2 regions of the Viridibacillus sp. FSL E2-0187 genome follow, and region 2 is predicted to be linked to the other one. Evidence: riboswitches for the same ligand, from Rfam matches in the RefSeq annotation. Region 2 holds a riboswitch; the other holds the start of a gene.
The links. A riboswitch is a leader RNA that binds a small molecule or an ion and turns the genes downstream of it on or off. The one in region 2 is predicted to bind FMN.
Positions count from the first base shown of each region.

Region 1: linked by a shared signal. The riboswitch ahead of MHH85_RS14260 (ECF transporter S component) and the one ahead of ribD (bifunctional diaminohydroxyphosphoribosylaminopyrimidine deaminase/5-amino-6-(5-phosphoribosylamino)uracil reductase RibD) in region 2 are both predicted to bind FMN.

Region 1 is NZ_JBBOVG010000001.1:2,906,221-2,915,933, reverse strand. It holds gene MHH85_RS14280 (cytochrome c biogenesis protein ResB) at 1-494, shown strand, start outside; gene ccsB (c-type cytochrome biogenesis protein CcsB) at 494-1,684, shown strand; gene MHH85_RS14270 (response regulator transcription factor) at 1,804-2,520, shown strand; gene MHH85_RS14265 (ATP-binding protein) at 2,513-4,294, shown strand; FMN riboswitch at 4,383-4,520, shown strand; gene MHH85_RS14260 (ECF transporter S component) at 4,683-5,264, shown strand; gene MHH85_RS14255 (hypothetical protein) at 5,475-5,894, shown strand; gene trhO (oxygen-dependent tRNA uridine(34) hydroxylase TrhO) at 6,214-7,176, shown strand; gene MHH85_RS14245 (hypothetical protein) at 7,257-7,568, shown strand; gene MHH85_RS14240 (LysR family transcriptional regulator) at 7,628-8,533, opposite strand; gene MHH85_RS14235 (alpha/beta hydrolase) at 8,830-9,582, shown strand; gene MHH85_RS14230 (metallophosphoesterase family protein) at 9,619-9,713, opposite strand, start outside.
Region 2 is NZ_JBBOVG010000001.1:1,541,205-1,550,917, reverse strand. It holds gene MHH85_RS07415 (MDR family MFS transporter) at 1-131, opposite strand, end outside; gene MHH85_RS07410 (TRM11 family SAM-dependent methyltransferase) at 348-1,226, opposite strand; gene MHH85_RS07405 (branched-chain amino acid aminotransferase) at 1,304-1,885, opposite strand; gene MHH85_RS07400 (DUF3139 domain-containing protein) at 2,275-2,607, opposite strand; gene MHH85_RS07395 (hypothetical protein) at 3,051-3,407, shown strand; gene ribH (6,7-dimethyl-8-ribityllumazine synthase) at 3,792-4,256, opposite strand; gene MHH85_RS07385 (bifunctional 3,4-dihydroxy-2-butanone-4-phosphate synthase/GTP cyclohydrolase II) at 4,270-5,460, opposite strand; gene ribE (riboflavin synthase) at 5,479-6,117, opposite strand; gene ribD (bifunctional diaminohydroxyphosphoribosylaminopyrimidine deaminase/5-amino-6-(5-phosphoribosylamino)uracil reductase RibD) at 6,121-7,206, opposite strand; FMN riboswitch at 7,341-7,474, opposite strand; FMN riboswitch at 7,602-7,735, opposite strand; FMN riboswitch at 7,883-8,016, opposite strand; gene MHH85_RS07370 (hypothetical protein) at 8,198-8,521, opposite strand; gene MHH85_RS07365 (hypothetical protein) at 8,800-8,997, opposite strand; gene MHH85_RS07360 (methyltransferase domain-containing protein) at 9,210-9,713, shown strand, end outside.

The DNA.
Region 1 (9,713 bases), 1.4 Mb from region 2:
GCTTTGAAGACGGTGAACCACAAACAGCTTCACCATTACCAAATAATCCAGCATTTATTTTTGATATGTATACACCTGAAACACCAAAAGGCGAAACAAGCTTTGTAGCTATTAAACAAACACTTGAACCATTAGGTGAAACTAAGTATAAAATGAAATTTAGTGCTGTTGATACACGTAACGTATCAGGCTTAACAGTCCGTAAAGATAAAACACTTATGATACTAATGCTAGGTGGCATAATCTTTATGTTAGGTGTCACAATCGGTTCTTATTGGAGCCACCGTCGCTTATGGCTATTAAAAACAAAAGATGGTCGTTTATTAATGGCATCGCATACAAACAAAAACTGGTTCAGTATGAAAAAAGATTTGGATGCAGTTACGGAGTACGCTCATCTTCCGGTTTATGTAGATCAACATGATGAAGATCAAAAAGCAGAAGATGCTGAGAAGAAATTGAAAGACAAAGAAAAGGAAGGTGACAACATCTAATGAGTTTAATTGACTTAAGCGGAAATCTACTATTTGTAGCATTCGTCGCATACCTAATAGCTACTTTACTTTTTGGTGGTGCAGTCAAAGGTGGTTCAAAAAATGAATCAGCTGATGCAGGGAAAAAATGGGGTTCATTAGCGATTATCATTACGCTTGTTGGATTCATTGCAAATCTAGGTTATTTCATTACTAGATGGGTGTATGCTGGACATGCACCTGTTAGTAATATGTTTGAATTTACGACAGCATTCGGCATGTTCGTTGTAGGAGCATTTATCTTAATTTACTTTATTTATAAAGTGCCGGCACTTGGACTCTTTGCCTTACCAATAGCAATTATTATTATTGCTTATGCTAGTATGTTTCCTCGTGAAGTAAACCCATTAATACCAGCGTTAAAAAGTTACTGGCTATACATTCACGTAATTACAGCAGCAATTGGAGAATCTATTCTAGCAATAAGTGCTGTTGCAGGTTTGATTTATTTACTAAAAAATATCGACCTAACAAAAAGATCTAAAGAAAGTTTCTGGATAGAAGTGGTTATGTACGCCTTAATCCTAGTACTAGGATTCGTAGCAGTTACAACGACATTTAACGTAACAGGTTATGAAGCGGAATTTAGCTACATAGATAAAGATGGTAATACTAAAGAAATTACGTATAATACACCGGCACTGTTCGGAATGCATCAATCTGAATTGTTAACCGCAGATAAAATGGAACCAATTGCAAACGTACCAGCAATCGTCAATGCAAAAAAATTGACAACAGTTGTTTGGTCCATCTTAGTTGGAACAGTTTTATACGGTTTAATTCGTTTAATCATTCGTAAACCAATTGCGGTTATCATGCAACCATTCGCAAAACGTGCAAACTCACAATTGATGGATGAAATTGGTTATCGTTCTGTATTAATCGGGTTCCCAGTATTTACGCTCGGTGCATTAATCTTCGCGATGATTTGGGCGCAAGAAGCATGGTCGCGTTTCTGGGGCTGGGATCCTAAAGAGGTTTGGGCACTTATCACATGGTTATTCTATGCGGCATTCTTACACTTACGCCTTTCAAAAGGATGGCAAGGTAAGAAGTCAGCTTGGTTAGCAGTAATTGGTTTCGTTATCATAATGTTCAACCTAGTTGCTGTTAATTTAATCATTGCAGGTCTTCACTCGTACGCTGGTTAATAATCAGCTTAGGATTGTAGCAAAGCTAAAGCCTTTTCCTTTATAGGGAAGGGCTTTTCTTTTCATTTCGATAGGCTGAATGTACAATAGACATATAGATGGTTTTGGGAGGAATAGTTGTGAATGAACAAATTTCAATTTTAGTAGTAGACGATGAGGATAGAATCCGCCGTTTATTAAGAATGTATTTAGAACGTGAAGGTTATACAGTAGAAGAAGCTGAAGACGGAGAAGAAGCAGTAGAAAAGACATTAGCAAATGACTATCACTGTATTCTCCTTGATATAATGATGCCTGAAAAAGATGGCTTACAAGTATGCGAAGAAATACGTGATAAAAAAACAACACCAATTATTCTATTAACTGCAAAAGGTGAAGAGGCAAACCGTGTATCAGGTTTTGAACTAGGTGCTGATGATTATATTGTAAAACCATTTAGCCCACGTGAAGTGGTTTTACGCGTAAAAGCTATTTTACGTCGTTCAGCAGCATTCTCACCAATTTCAACAACTTCTTCATCAAAAGATTTAGTCGTCTTCCCACATTTAACAATCGATCATGACGCACACCGAGTTTCTGCAGATGGTGTAGAAGTGAATTTAACACCAAAAGAATACGAATTATTATACTTTTTAGCAAAATCACCTGATAAAGTATTCGACAGAGAGCAATTGTTAAAAGAAGTATGGCATTATGATTTTTTTGGGGATTTACGCACAGTTGATACACATGTGAAACGTTTACGTGAAAAGCTAAACCGTGTTTCTGAGAACGCGGCGAAAATGATTGTAACAGTATGGGGCGTTGGCTATAAATTTGAGGTAGTCAATGAATAGAATGTGGAACAGCGTTGTCGGGAAGCTATGGGTAACCATATTGCTTCTCGTTTCTTTTGTATTGTTTGTTTTTACTGTATTAATGCTCGAATTTTTATCAAACTACCATACTAAACAAACTGAATCATCATTACGTCAAGAAGCTTCAACAATTGCTCGAATTATTAATGATCGTGAAACAACGGATTCAACAAAGGCTATTATTTCAGATGTTCTAAGTGATGAAACAAATGCATTAATCGCCGAGAAACCAGGTAAGGTTTCTTTTTCATTACAAGAGGGGCTTAATCAAGAGGGTATTAAACAACAAATTCTTAATGAAAAAGCATTTGATAAAGTATTTACGTCGAATGCACCTGTTGTAAAAGAAATGATGCTGCCTTCAACAACGAAAAAAGAGCATATGGAGTCTTACATCGTTTTAGCTTTCCCGATAAATGTTGAAAGCGAACTACACGGAGCTATTTTTATTTATCAAAGCCCGGACGCTATACATAGGACGACTGAAGAAACTACTAAAATTGTCTTTTTAGCGGCGGCAATTGCTTTAATGTTAACAACGTTCTTTGCGTTTTTCTTATCAACCCGAATTACGTCTCCGCTTCGAAAAATGAGAGAAGCAGCATTTGAATTAGCAAAGGGTAATTTTGAAACAAAAGTACCTGTTTTACAAAATGATGAAATTGGTCAATTAGCTACTGCTTTCAACCAAATGGGAAAACAGCTTAAACATCACTTAGAAGTAATTAACCAAGAAAAAGAACAGCTTTCAAGTATATTGACATCAATGACAGACGCTGTAATTACATTTAATCGAGATCGTACCATTTTGGTCAGCAATCCACCTGCAGAACTTTTACTACAAAAATGGTTTATCAATAAAAGTGCGAATAGTGATAAACCTATTCCTGCTGAAATTTACCATATGCTTGACCACGTTTTAGATTTGGAAGAAGAGCTGGAGGTAGAGCTCGAAATTGAAAGGTCTTATTATGCGATTTCAATTAGCCCGTTATATAGCGGGAATTCCGTACGCGGTGCAGTAGCTGTGTTAAGAGATAAAACGGAAGAGCATCGTTTAGATAAATTACGTTCAGACTTTATAGCGAATGTCTCACATGAATTACGAACTCCAATAGCCATGCTTCAAGGCTATAGTGAAGCTATTATGGATGATGTCGTGTCAAGTGAAGAAGAACGTCAAGAAATGATTAAAATTATCTATGATGAGTCGCAACGAATGGGACGTTTAGTCACAGATTTACTTGACTTAGCTCGTATGGAATCAGGACATATGCGTTTATATAAAGATTCTGTTCCAATTTCACCTGTTATTGAAAGAATTACACAAAAATTTGTTCAAGTAGCAAAAGAAAAACAAGTAAATCTGACATTTAATACAACAATTGAAGATACACTTCACCTAGAAATGGATGAAGACCGTATAGAACAAGTATTAACAAACTTAATTGATAATGCCATACGCCATACACCGGTCACAGGAAGCGTAGAAGTTATAGTAGATCGTCAGCTATCCTTTGCGCGCATACAAGTAAAAGATAACGGAGCAGGGATACCAGCTGATGATTTACAGTATGTATTTGAGCGTTTCTATAAAGCTGATAAAGCTAGAACACGTGGTAAGGGTGGTACTGGTCTAGGACTTGCCATTGCAAAAAATATTGTCGAAGCACATAAGGGTAGAATTACAGTAGAAAGTGAAGTTGATAAAGGAACTACATTCACATTTTATTTACCAATTGAACAAATGTAAATTAAATTCAAACACGGATTGTAAGTTAGAAGACTTTACAATTCGTGTTTTTTTGCATATAGTTATAGTGTATTACAATTAAATTATGGTTCATCTTCGGGGCAGGGTGAAATTCCCGATCGGCGGTATTAGAGAACTAAGCAATACTCTTGAGCCCGCGAGCCGCAAGGCAGGATTTGGTTAAATTCCAAAGCCGACAGTATAGTCTGGATGGGAGAAGGTGAAGGTACGGTCGTCTTTCAATTTGAGTATCAATAAGACGCTTATTTGACTATGCCTAAATTCTCCCTTAAGTACACTATGTGCTTAAGGGTATTTTTTTGCATAGCAACAACGACTATACCTTTCCTCTTTTTGAAGTGGATCTACAAAAGGAGAGAAAAGTATTATGAAGAACATGAAATTGCAGAAGAGGATTGCAATTGCAATGTTAAGTAGTATTTCTTTTGTTTTAATGCTATTTAACTTCCCACTACCACCGTTTCCTGCATTTTTGGAAGTGGACTTTAGTGATGTGCCAGCCTTAATCGCAGCAATCACAATGGGGCCTCTAGCAGGTATTTTAGTTGAGTTATTTAAGAATGTATTAGATTGGATTTTCTCAGGGAGTCCAACAGGTATGCCAGTTGGTCATATAGCAAACTTTACAACAGGCGTATTATTTATCATGCCAGTATATTTTGTCTATAAACGTCTTTCAAGTACGAAAGGTTTAACTACTGGATTTGTCGTTGGTACCTTATCAATGGCAGTAGGTATGAGTTTACTGAACTATGTGTTATTCTTACCTATGTATACGTACTTTTTAAATGTCCCAGCTACAACTGGAACAGCATTAACAAAAATGATTGTACTTGGTGTATTACCTTTTAATATTATTAAAGGTTTCATAGTTATGATAATATTCATGATATTGTTTAATAGCATGAAAAAATGGATTGAAAAACAAAGGATGCATTATTTAAATTAAACCTTCAGCCGATGTTTGTAATAAAACATCGGCTTTTATAATTGAATAAAAAGTTGAATGATTGTATAATACTGTTAATAAAAAGAATATTCAGCACATTAAGTAGTATTTTGGTGCAAAGACGAGAATTTAAAGGTTGAGGTTTTCGGTGTTATATATTTTCTTCGATATCGTGCTAGCAACTTCCAAGAAAAGAAAGGATGTATGTGAATGGCTGAAAGAAAACTATTAAGCGCTTTTTTTACATCGATTATTTCCTTCTTTATATTACCTTTTTTATATATGCAAGCAGATGAATATTTTCTACACAGTGCATTTGCATTAACCGTATATGTTGTTCCAATTATATTTACATACGGTTTATTGGCTTCATATATAGCAGATCGAATTGCGGAACGTAAAATGAATGTGAGAGGATACTCGCTATTACTGCATATGGCTTTCGGAACGAGTATTGTCATTCCAATTACATTTGCTTATTACTCACAAGGTGGAGTTTGGTCTCTTCAATTAATAACAGCTGCTACTGCTGGCTTCATTTTAGGAAGCGTTTTCTTTTTTGTAGATTTAATGTTACGTAAAGTCGCTATTCGTTTGACGCAATATTCTTATGAAGAGCAGAATATTTGAATGTAATATCAAAAAGCAATGGGGGCCTATACCTCATTGTTTTTTTATGACCAGCCTTCGAAATAAAGTGAATGAAGAAGTGAAAATGTGCTTCAGATTAGAATATGGTAAAGAGCTGTAGAGACGCTATATTATTTAATAACCAACCTTGTTTTGATTATTACTTAAATAGTCCCATAAATCTTCATATCAACACAAAATAGAATAATGATGTATAATGATAAAAGTGCTTTTTTGAAAAGTGCTATAAAACAACTAATGCAAGAATAATGCTATACATTAAAACCCTATAACTATATCTTGCAAATATACTCGATAGGTGGAAACAACATTGAATTACCGCGTTTTACTTTATTACTTTTACACAACGATTGAAGATCCAGAGGCATTTGCTGCTGAGCATTTAGCATACTGTAAATCAATTGAGTTAAAAGGACGTATTTTAGTCGCTTCAGAAGGTATTAATGGAACAGTCTCAGGAACTGTGGAACAAACAGATGCTTATATGGCTCATATGAAAGCTGATCCTCGCTTTGACGGTATCGTTTTCAAAATTGATGAATCAGAGCAACATGTTTTCAAGAAAATGCATGTACGTCCAAGACCTGAGCTTGTAAATTTAAGCCTAGAAGACGATGTTAACCCACATGAAATTACAGGTAATTACTTAGAGCCAGCAGAATTCTTAGAGAAGATGCAAGAAGAGAATACGGTAATCGTTGATGCACGTAATACGTACGAATTTGATGTAGGCCACTTTAAAGGTGCGATTCGCCCAGATGTCGAAACGTTCCGCGATTTACCAGACTGGATCCGCGACAACAAAGAATTACTAGAAGGTAAGCAAATTTTAACTTACTGTACTGGTGGTATCCGTTGCGAAAAATTCTCAGGTTGGTTAAAACGTGAAGGTTTTGAAGATGTGAGTCAATTACACGGTGGTATCGTTACTTACGGAAAAGACCCTGTAGCTAAAGGTCAGCTTTGGGACGGTCAATGTTACGTTTTCGACGAGCGTTTAACTGTTCCCGTGAATCAAGTTGAGCATGTAATCGTAGGTCGTGATCATTTTGATGGCGAACCTTGTGAACGTTATATTAATTGTTCAAATCCTGAATGTAACAAGCAAATTATCGCTTCAAAAGAAAATGAAGATAAGCATTTAGGTGGCTGTACTCATGAATGCCGTGTACACCCTCGTAATCGCTATATCCCTCGTAATGGTTTAACTGAGGTAGAAGTAAAAGAACGTTTAGCACAAATCGGCGAAGTTTTCGCTTAAACAAATATATAGTAGGCTGCCAAATATATATTTGGCAGCCTTTTATCCGTTTAATTAGCCAAGAAGGCAGAAAGGAATTTATGATGCCGACTTTAAAAGGGACAATTATTATTCAAAAAATGAAAGGACCGAATATCCTTTACATAGATAAAACTGCGCTTGCAAAATACTTTATTGATTTTGATGGGCAAGACGTACAAATGAATCTACATTTGCAAAAGTCTCAATTACAAGAATATAGAGGAACAGCTGAAATCTTCTATTTTGAAGGAAAAGATGGTTATGGTGGCAATAAATTTGCCAATGATTTTTATATAAATGATAAAGATATTTTGGAATTATTGGAAGAACAAGAAGGAGAAATAGTTGAAATAGTAGTTGAGTTAATATAATAATATAGATCATTGAAGTTGATTTTATTTTTATACCAAAGTAAAAGCAGCAAAAGAGCTTATTTAAGCTCTTTTGCTGCTTTTTTTCGTGCCTCAAAGAAATCCAGTATGAATTTTTGAAATTGCTTTGCAGCAGGGGATAAATAGCGCCCTTCTGCCCAGGCCATGCCAATAATACGTTCACATTTAACATCACTGATATGGATTTTGGCAATTTTCCTAGGGTTAATTTCCTCACCATCCGGTAACAAAGAAAAGCCAAGTCCATTTGCAACAAAACCTGCAACAGTCCCTACCTCATCACCTACAAAGGTGATTTTAGGTGTAATACCGACCTTCTCGAAAATTTCATCAACCGTAATGCGCAAAGCGTACCCTTTTTTTAACAAAATAAATGATTCATCAGCTAGTTCTTTAAGTGTAATACTCTTTTTCATAGCTAGTGGGTGATAAATCGGTACAATCAGATACAATTCATCTCTCCATAATTCAGTCCATTGAATAGGTTTTTCTACTTCCATCGCTGCTAGTAAGGACAGATCGAGCTCACCTGATTTTAATTGCTTCAATTGTGTATGTGTATGATTTTGAATAAGTTGAAAATGGATATCAGGGAATTCTTTGCGAAATAGACGTATTAAATCAGGTACTACGTTTGTACCTAGTGTATGTAAGAAGCCAAGTGAAACTTCACCTCGATTAGGATCGACGAGCTCTTGAATCTCATGTAAGCCATCCTGATATTCCTGCATAATATTATTTACACGTTTTAAAAACATAGCACCGTAACGATTTAAAATAATAGAACGCCCTTGTCTTTCAAATAATGGTACTCCTAACTCATCTTCAAGACGTGCGATAGAGCGACTAAGTGCAGGTTGTGATATAGATAAAAGTTCAGCTGCGCGAGTCATATGTTGGATATTTGCCAGTTTTTGAAAGTATTCGAGTTGTTGCCATTCCATTAAAAGACCACCTTTTTTATTGCGAATCAATTGATACCTTTTATGCATGATAATGATAAGAATTATAAATTATACATTATTAATCGTCAATGTTAATATGAGGTAGACATAAAATAGACACAACAAAAATATTGACATTTTTAAGGGTTATTTTGTGGGAGAAATCAGTCTTAAATAGAAATGCAAAACATTTCTAATGATTTTTTAAAAGAAAATAAAATTAAGTATGTTTTACATAAACGGAATGGCGAAAGCCAAAAATTAATTACTTGTCGATTACAAAGGAGATAGTCAAAATGAAAATAGTCGCACCTAAATCTTTTACACTTGAAGGAGGAAGTAAAGCAGTATTATTACTTCACGGCTTTACAGGAAGTACAAAGGATGTAAAAAGATTAGGAAAACATTTGCAAGATCGAGGATATACAGTTCATGCACCGATGTATAAAGGTCATGGTGGATCACCTGAAGAATTACTTCAGACAGGTCCTGAAGACTGGTGGAATGATGTTGTTGCAGGCTATAACCATTTAAAAGACCAAGGGTACGAAGATATTGCAGTAGTTGGTATTTCACTTGGTGCAGTATTCTCATTACGCGTAGGTGAAGAGTTCCCAGTTAAAGGCGTAGTATCAATGTGCGCACCAATCAAACGTGAAAATACTGATGGGCTTTTTGATCGTCTATATGACTATGCTAAAATATATAAATCATTTGAAGGAAAAACAAGAGAACAAATCATTGCTGAACTTGAAAGTTTAAAAGCAACACCAAAAGGCTCATTAAATGATATTCAAAAAATCACAGAAGAAACTTGTGAAGACTTACATGAAATCACAGCACCGACATTAGTTATGCAAGGAGCGTTAGATGCACCGATTTACCAAGAAAGTGCACCATTTATATATGAACAAGTTGATGCAGACGAAAAAGATATCATCTGGTATAAAGAATCTGGGCACATCATTACAACAGGTAAAGAACGCGATAAAGTATGCGAAGATGTAACGGATTTCCTTGATCAAATTGATTGGTCAATCGCTAACTAATAATTTCTGGCATAAGAGAAGCACTCAAGTTAAATTCTAACTTGAGTGCTTTTTCATTTGTTGTGCCTTCATAAATGTAACAGTTCGCGCTGTTGAATCATATAAACACCATTCTCTGGACCTTATCACAG
Region 2 (9,713 bases):
GGCCCTACCCCTAAATCTTTATGTAGATAAAGCGCCAAAAAGGGCATTGCCATAAAACTTGCGATACGTGTAAATACTGTACCGCCTAAAATGATCCATACTAATGGATGAAAATGTTGGAAGAATCTCAATTATAAGCACTTCACTTTCAAATAATTAAATTTACAATTTTAACAAATATAACACCGCCCATATATATATGAACAGATTTATATTTTCACTACTTTAATTATTTTGATAAATTGATGTACATGAGGCAAAGAAGTTGTAGTTTTTATCATTAAATAGAAAGCCCCTTATGCTAGAAGAACAAAATGTTCCTTATAGCATAAGGGGCCTATATTATATTATTTACAAACCAATACTTGTCTAGAAAAAGTTCCTTTTCTTGCTTCACAGCGATCAATAATTTCAAAACCAGCTTCTTCAACCATATGGTCCATTGTATCAATCGTTACTATTACAACTTTTTTGGTGAATCGGCGAGCCTGCTTCACTATATCAAGCTGTTCTTCAACAGTAATATGTGTGAATAAATTGTACGGCATATCAATGATTGCAACATCATAATTGTCTTCAATCTCTGAAATTGGTCCAGTAGTTACATTGCCTTCTAGACCGAAATGGGCAATATTCTTTCTTGAGCCTAGCACTACACGTCGATTAATATCTCGTCCTACGATATCAATTCCCATCGATAATGCTTCAACTAAAACTGTCCCAATACCGCAACAAGGATCGATTGCACGAACACCGTTAGGATGCGGAACTGCGATATTTGCAACGGCTCTTGCAACACGTGTATTTAGGGCTGTTGAGTACATATGCGGTTTTTGCTGGTGGTGAAGCCAAATAGGTTCACTGACTTCTAATTTACCAAAATACCATTTGTTATCTATCATAACGACACCAAATACAGTTTCAGGTTGCTCTAGATCAGGTTCACCTTTAATACGTAAACCAATATTACGTTCGATTTCTCGTCGTTTTGAGTGGCCTACCTTTTTCATAGAACCAAGCTCAGAGTCATTCAAACAAACAACTTTAAATGTTGCATGATTTAAATCAAGTTGTTCAACTAAGTCGGCTATTTGTTCGAAGCTCTCACCTTCATATATTACTTCAAGGCGCTCTTTCATAAATGGACTTCTACTCGGATCTATTTCTATCGTACTTTTCAACACATTTGAAAGGACGTCGAATCCAAAAAATGAACGCATCTCCATACGACACAAATCATACTCATCTCGATGTCCTGAATATGTGTAAATAAATTCTCTGTTACTCAATCATTTCCCATCCTTCACTGTGCTTCCTCAATCTCTTCAACTAATTTGAAGAAGAAGCGATAAATCATATTATAGATTTCTTCAAATGATTTTGCTTCACTAAAACCCTCTAGATAGTCTAATGGCACATTTACATCCCACAAACCATCTTCAGCAGAAAACATGACACTGTATTTCGCATTATCTCCTTGCAAATGTGTATTCAAATAAGTTTTTATAGCTTCGCCGAATTTCTTTTGTAATTTCAAACCAAATAAGGCTGTGTACGTTTCGAAAACATCATCGAATTCTAGCGCTACAGCGTCCATACGGATTAACTCAAAATTACTAGATTCTACATAAACAAATTCATTTGCTTGTTCTTTCAAATACGAAATTGGTTTCTGCAAGAAAGCAGGAGTTTCAGCAGAAATCAATTCTTCCGTCTCTTTATTACAGCGTTCAAGAGCATCTATGTGAAATGCTTTTTCAGCAACAGATACACCACTAGTAAGTAATTGATGTTTTTCTGCGTATTCCTTTTCAATATCAAACAATTCAATTTTGTTTTCACTTATATGATTTTCAATATAATTTTCAATTTGTTGTTTTAACAAGTTAAGTCAGCTCCTTTACTTGAAAGGAATTGAATTGGATTCCTCTCATACCCTAGTATAGCCTAAATTGTACTGTTAAGCCTTTAATTTATATGTATTCAGTATTATCATGACATAAGTTTTTTGATTTGAGATGAATTATTAGATTCAACATTTGTAATGGTGGATTAATATAATTGGTTCTCAGGATACCGATCACTTTGAACTATTGCCTAGTTTTACTTTCAACAAAAGAATAAATCAGATTCCATTTCTCTATAATTATTACTGAGTTACTCTTATCTTAACCCTCCGTATTCCTTTTACTTATCTACATCCAATCATTAATATGAGAAGTACTCTTTTATAAATTTTGGCTATGTTTAATTTTATTGTTGATTTCCTTGAAATTAATAGGGTTCATAATGTTTGAGGTCAGATGATTTTAAATTAACTTCATTATTTAAAGAACGATACTCAAACTGCTTAATGTCATTATGTGCAAAATACGAGTATATAATAGATGGTTCATCTTTAAAAATAACAGTAGTGTAAAAAGGAGGTAGTTTCTTCCCCCACACACCTTTAATTTCTTTAATCTCTTCTTTGTTATAGCCTTTCTCCGCTACAAGATATTCCATTACTCGATTTTTATAAATCATTTTATTCACTTCGACATAAATTGTTGTAATAGAAATCAATAGTAACAAAAGAAATATTAATATTTTGATTGATTTTCTCATAATATCTAGCTACCTCCATCCTAATATGTATATTTAATATAATGTCGAGATGATTTAAACGGAGTTTCTATTTTTTTTCCATCGCAACATTAAAATAAGGTTTAATTAATAACAAAATTCGAGATAAAAGCTCGTTGATGATTTACAAAACTAGCAAACAGTTTTTTTGGCTATTTCAAGTTACAATAATGATAAGTATTTCCATAATATGAAGGAGGTCTTTGTTCTTGGATGATTCAAAAAAATAAATGGGTATTTCAAAAGCAAAAACAATCTTTTATTTACTTTTCGGAGCTTCAATTGGTGCTATTATTGGAATAATTGCTTATAATAACAATTGGTTAGGATAATAGTATTAACTAGTTAGGTTATTTGGGATAGTAAACAACAAAAATCATACCAATTTCGTGTGATTTAAAATTTTTAAGGTGGGCTATATTAAATTGAAAAATAAAAAAAACGATAAAAAGCATCATTATTTTAAATTAAATGCAGATGATATTTTAGAAATAGTTTGTCACCACTTAGCAGATCAAGAAGAGTTAGGTACTTATAATTCTAAATTAACGTTTATTGATGAAGGAAATGATGAATTACGAATTGTTGCTGCATTTGGTGAGTTAGAAGATGAAAGCATTACTGAATTAGACTTATTTAAATTAGATAAAGAAATCGATTATAATGGAGATCATGCGAATATTCCAGAAGGATGTAATTTAGATCCAACTAATCCAGAAACAAGAGAGAAAGTAAAAAGGTTACTAGATAAAATTAAAAATGGAGAAAAAATAATTCATTGAATTAAATCTGCACCTCAATTGTTAGACTTAAGTCTACAATTGGAGGTGCTTTTCTATTGTAGCTGTAAACGAAGGCTTTCAATACATTTATATTTTGATATAATTATATTTATGATAAATTTGGAAATCGAGGTGATTTTTTGAGTACAATAATTATGTATAGTCCTATTCTATTATTAATATTGAGCTATTATTTTAAAATTTCATTTATAGAACACCTTCATGAAGGAAACATACGAGAAGCTAGACAAGCAAAAATATTAACGATTACCTGCTTCACACTAGGTATCATACCCTTGATTCTCATGTTAATGGATGCAAGCGGCATGTATAATGACTGATATGTAAATGGCACTTCTACAATATCGTAGAAGTGCCTTATTTTTAAAATAGACGCTTTAAATTAGCCATCTCAATTGCAGCAACTGCAGAATCATAGCCTTTATTGCCTGATTTCGTACCTGAGCGTTCGATTGCTTGTTCAATATTTTCTGTTGTGACTATACCGAAAATAACGGGTACATTTGTATTTAACGAAACATTGGCAATTCCTTTTGCTGCTTCATTGCACACATAATCATAATGGGATGTGGAACCACGTATAACCGTCCCCAAACCTATTACTGCATCGTAGTCACCTTTCTCTACCATTTGCTTTGCTATAAAGGGCACTTCAAATGCACCAGGTACCCACGCAACATCAATATTGTCTTCTGAAACGCCATGTCGTACTAAGCCGTCCATTGCGCCACCTAGTAATTTACTTGTGATAAACTCATTAAACCTACCTACTACAATACCAATTTTTAAATCTGTTCCAATTAATTGTGCTTCAAATACTTTTCCCATTTTAAGCTCCCCTTTACGAAATAAGATGATTCATCTTTTCTTTTTTAGTTTCTAAATAAAATAAATTGCTTGCTACAGCTTCAATTTCAATTGGCAATCTTTCGACAACTTCAATGCCATATGCTTTTAGGCTTTGTACTTTATCTGGGTTGTTCGTTAATAAGCGAACTTTTGAAATACCTAAATTTCTTAGCATTTGAGCTGCTAATGCATAGTCACGTGCATCTGCAGGAAAACCCAACTTTACATTGGCTTCAACTGTATCAAAGCCCTGCTCTTGTAACTCATAAGTACGTAGCTTATTGATCAAACCGATACCTCTACCCTCTTGCTGCATATACAACACAACACCCGCCCCTTCAGTCTCGATAACTTTTAAGGCCTGTTCCAATTGAGGACCACAATCACATCTTTCCGAATGAAAAATATCACCAGTTAGACAAGATGAGTGAACGCGAACAATCGGAGCTTCTACAATACTTACATCCCCTTTTACAAGGGCTACATGTTCGAACTTGTCGATGTCGTTTTCATAGCCAATCAAATTGAAATGGCCATAGCTTGTAGGAAGTTGTACATTAGCTGCTCTAGTGACTAGATCTTCTTGGATGTAACGATATTGAATTAAACTTTCAATCGTAATTATTTTTAACTGATGTTTTTGAGCGAAGTCTATTAGCTCTTGTCCAGTAGACATCTCTCCGCTATCCCCCATTATTTCACAGATAATACCAGCTGGAATTGCGCCGCATGCTTTCGCCAAATCAACTGCAGCTTCTGTATGACCAGGTCTTTCTAAGACGCCATTTCTTTTAGCAACTAACGGAAAAACGTGACCCGGTCTTTTAAAATCATCGGCTAATGCATTGGTATTCAATAAATGTTGAATCGTTTGTGAACGCTCAAATGCACTAATACCCGTCTTTGCATTACAATGATCAATACTTACTGTAAATGCCGTTTGATGGTGATCCGTATTATTGGACACCATTGGATGTAAATTGAGCTCTGTTGCGATTTTTTCTGTTATTGGTGTACAAATTAGACCTCTTGCATGTGTTGCCATAAAGTTAATATTTTCTGGGGTTGCATATTCTGCAAGTGCTACTAAATCCCCTTCATTTTCACGATTTTCATCATCAACGACTATGATCATTTTGCCTTCTTTTAAATCCTTTAATGCTTCTTCAATTGAGTGAAACATTGCTATACACCGCCCGTTTTAAAATCCGTTTTGTTGTAAAAAATCCATTGTAATTGCTGAAGTACTATCGTTATTCTGTAATTGATGAATAATGTATTTACCTAGCATATCTGTTTCGATATTCACTTGTTGTCCCGTTTCTTTAAGTGCAAAAATAGTTTCTTGATACGTATGTGGAATAAGAGATACAGTCAGTTTTTCAGGCTGTTTATCAAAAATCGTCAAACTTGTTCCATCAATTGCTACGGAACCCCTCGGTATACAAAAATGACTCAGTTCTCTAGTGATAGCGATGTCAATGTAGACTGCATTTGCTTGCTTTGTTTTTCTGATAATGGTCCCTGTCCCATCAACATGGCCAGAAACGAAGTGACCGCCAAATCGCCCATTTACAGCCATTGCTCTTTCTAAATTCACCAACTGACCTACTTTTAAGGCGTGCATTGTTGTCGCTTTCACTGTTTCTGGCATGACATCTAAACTGAATTTGTGCTGGGTAAAATGCGAAACGGTTAGACATACCCCGTTTACTGCTACACTATCGCCAATTTGCATATCCGACATGATGTCATGAGCTTCAATAGTAAGCTTCATACTCTCTGCATCTTTTTTCAGCTCAGTTATTTTTCCTTTTGCCTCAATAATTCCTGTGAACATACGCTATCCCCCTACTCTCGTAATCACTTTAATCACATCACCAATTCGATCCACTTGTTGCAGTTTTAGTGGGACAGCTTCTGCCATATTATTTACCTCTAAATCTCCCAACATCCCAATTCCATCATAGTCACCTACTAGTTTTGGTGCTATGTAAGTAATCATTTCATTGACTAGACCTGAATTGATAAAGCTTGTATTTATACGCTGCCCCCCTTCTACATAAAGGGTGACAATATTTCGCCTTGCCAGCTCTTGAAGTACGTCCTGGATTGCGATTGTTTTTGTTTTAAGTTGGATAATTTGTACATTGGCTTGTGCAAAGCGGGTGATTTGATCAGGGGTTACTTCAAGCCCAACAACAATCCATGTTTGCGTTGTTTGATCAGTGATAACCTTAGCTTTTATAGGTGTTCTTAAATGCGTGTCCAAAATAATTCGAATCGGTTGTTTTTTACTTTCTGTAAATCGATTTGTTAGTAATGGATCATCTGTTAACACCGTCCCAACACCAACTAAAATCGCATCCGTTTGCGCTCTTTTACGATGAACATCCTCCTGCACTTCTTTACCTGTGATATTTTCATTTTGTCCATGAACGGTAGCAATCTTGCCATCCAATGTAATAGCTTGCTTTAACGTAACAAAAGGCAACTTCTGTTTCATAAAGTAGAAATAGGCTTTATTTATTTTCACAGCCTCGGCTTCACAAAGCCCAACTTCCACCTCAATGCCAGAATTCTTTAGCTTTGCTACACCAGTTCCAGCTACTATGGGATTTGGATCAAGTGTTGCTACCACTACTTTTTTTATACCTGCATTCAAAATAGCCGTCGTACAAGGCGGTGTATTACCGATATGATTACAAGGCTCTAATGTGACATACATCGTGCTGCCACCTGCATTTTCTCCAGCCATGTTAATTGCATGAACCTCGGCATGCGCTGAACCTGCTCTAAGATGCGCTCCAAAACCGACTACATCACCATCTTTTGCAATGACCGCTCCTACTACCGGATTGGGCGAAGTTTGCCCCGCTCCCACTGCTGCTAATTTCAACGCAAAATCCATAAAATACTCGTCATGCATTGTGATAAACCTCCCTTTTTGAAAAATAAAAAACTCTCTAATTAAATTAGGGAGTTTGGGAGAGTTTTAGATAAACGCATTGCTAAATAAACCTAATGAAATACTAATTTTCAAAAGGAATTGCGTGTGATCTAGTTGTCCTTCTCCCATCCAGACTATACTGTCGGCTTTGGATTCGCACCAAATCCTGCTCTTATCAAGCTCACGGGCTTAGAAGCTTTACTTCATCACCGTCGATTGGGAATTTCACCCGACCCCGAAGGACGTACTTATTTAGTTTTTTCCATCAAAAAAACTCCATAGATTTCTACGGAGTTTGATAGGAGTTATGTAAAATATCATAAGCAAATAAACCTATTAAAATACAAGATTTTTAATAAGACTTCGATATTTTCTACATCCTTCTCCCATCCAGACTATACTGTCGGCTTTGGACTCACACCAAATCCTGCTCTTATCAAGCTCACGGGCTTAGAAGATTCACTTCATCACCGTCGATTGGGAATTTCACCCGACCCCGAAGGATATTACATATGAAATTAACAACAATACAATAACGTTTTAGGGCATCAAAAAAACCCCATAGAACACTACGGAGTTTGATAGGAGATATAAATTATCAATGCTAAATAAACCTATTAAATCTACATAAATTTAATAAGACCTTGATATTCACTACATCCTTCTCCCATCCAGACTATACTGTCGGCTTTGGATTCGCACCAAATCCTGCTCTTATCAAGCTCACGGGCTTAGAAGGTTCACTTCATCACCGTCGATTGGGAATTTCACCCGACCCCGAAGGATTATTATATTGTATGTAAATACCATAGCACTTTACTTATTTAAAAACTAGAGGTTTTTTAATTTCTATGGGATTGATTCAGAACATACTAAAATAAAATTCCTCATAAAAGCTTGATGTATTGGACTTTATAGGCCTGTTACATGTCACGGAAAAATGTAACATTTTTTATTAACCAACAACCGTTCACTGTATAGTTAAAGTAATAATACAAAAACCAAGGATAAAAACTATGGATATAAAAGTGATAAAACTCCATTTTTTCATTTCTAATTTTGGCCTAATTATGCTGTTTAAATTAATACAAGCCGGAATATAAATAGCCGTTGCAATGATAGAAAGAATTAAAAAAATACCTAGTAAACCATCATCGAATGTAGAGTCTACTCTCAATCCGAAAGAATGCGAAGCGTACATTATTGTCATGAACCATAATACACCTATAAAAAAAGATAAATAGCCGAGAAATAAGTTAACTATTACAGAAATAGAACGGTATCCTATTCTCATTATATCCTCCTTTTTATTAGTAAAATTACACTTTAAAAACCTCATCACATTGTTTTCTGTCGTAGTGTACATACTATGGATAATAACCTTAAACTATTATATAGATCGTTATAATATTTTATGTATATGACACAATGATATCGAATATTTACTAACATTTTCCCAACAGTTAAATTATCTGCTCTCATAACAAAATTTAAATACACCTAATAAAAAAGTACTACATATAAAAACAATTTAATATCGTTTTATATGTAGCACTCCTCTTTTCAACTTACTTATTCATTTATTCTTCTAGCATTATTTTTATTATTCGGTTTTTGTTTAGCTTCATGATTATGTTGTTTATGTGCTTCATTATTTTGTCCAACCACATCAAAATCATCTGGACTCAAATCAAACCCATAACCAAATTCTTCACGACCTAAGTCATTATTCTTTTTCGCTTTATTTTTTTCTTGGTTGTTATTCGCCATTAATAATCACCTCCATCCAGTTTAATTTGTTCATTTTCTTTTGATTTATTCTTAGTATTTATTCAGTAAATTTGACTTGAGATAACGCTTTGAAATAAAACGGTTCCTTATTAACCTTTTAATTCCAAATCGTTATCAAAAATCCGCTTTTTAATTATTTCAATTTCATTCCAATTAGCAGTATAGTTTTCTTAAGAAAAGGAGTGAGCAGAATGAATAGTACTTGGAATGCAACTTTATATGATTCAAAGCATCAATTTGTTTCTAAATATGGTGAAGGATTAATTTCCTTTCTTAATCCACAAGCAGGTGAACAGATTTTAGATGTCGGTTGTGGTACAGGTGATTTAGCTGCACAAATTGCAGAGTCAGCTGCAAAAGTCATTGGGATTGATCAGTCAGCATCAATGATTGAACAAGCAAGTCAAAAATTTGAGCATATTCCCTTCCACGTCAAAGATGCGCAAAACCTTGGTTATTCAAACCAGTTTGATGCCGTTTTTTCTAACGCTGCGTTACATTGGATGAAATCTCAAGAAAAGGCCGTTGCAAGTATTTATGAAGCATTAAAAGATGGTGGACGTTTTGTCGCTGAATTGGGTGGAAAAGGTAATATTCAATCTATTGTAGATGCAATTCAACAATCATTTCGTGAATTAGGTTATGAATACAAAGCAGAAAAATTTCCATGGTATTTTCCAAGCGTGGCCGAGTAT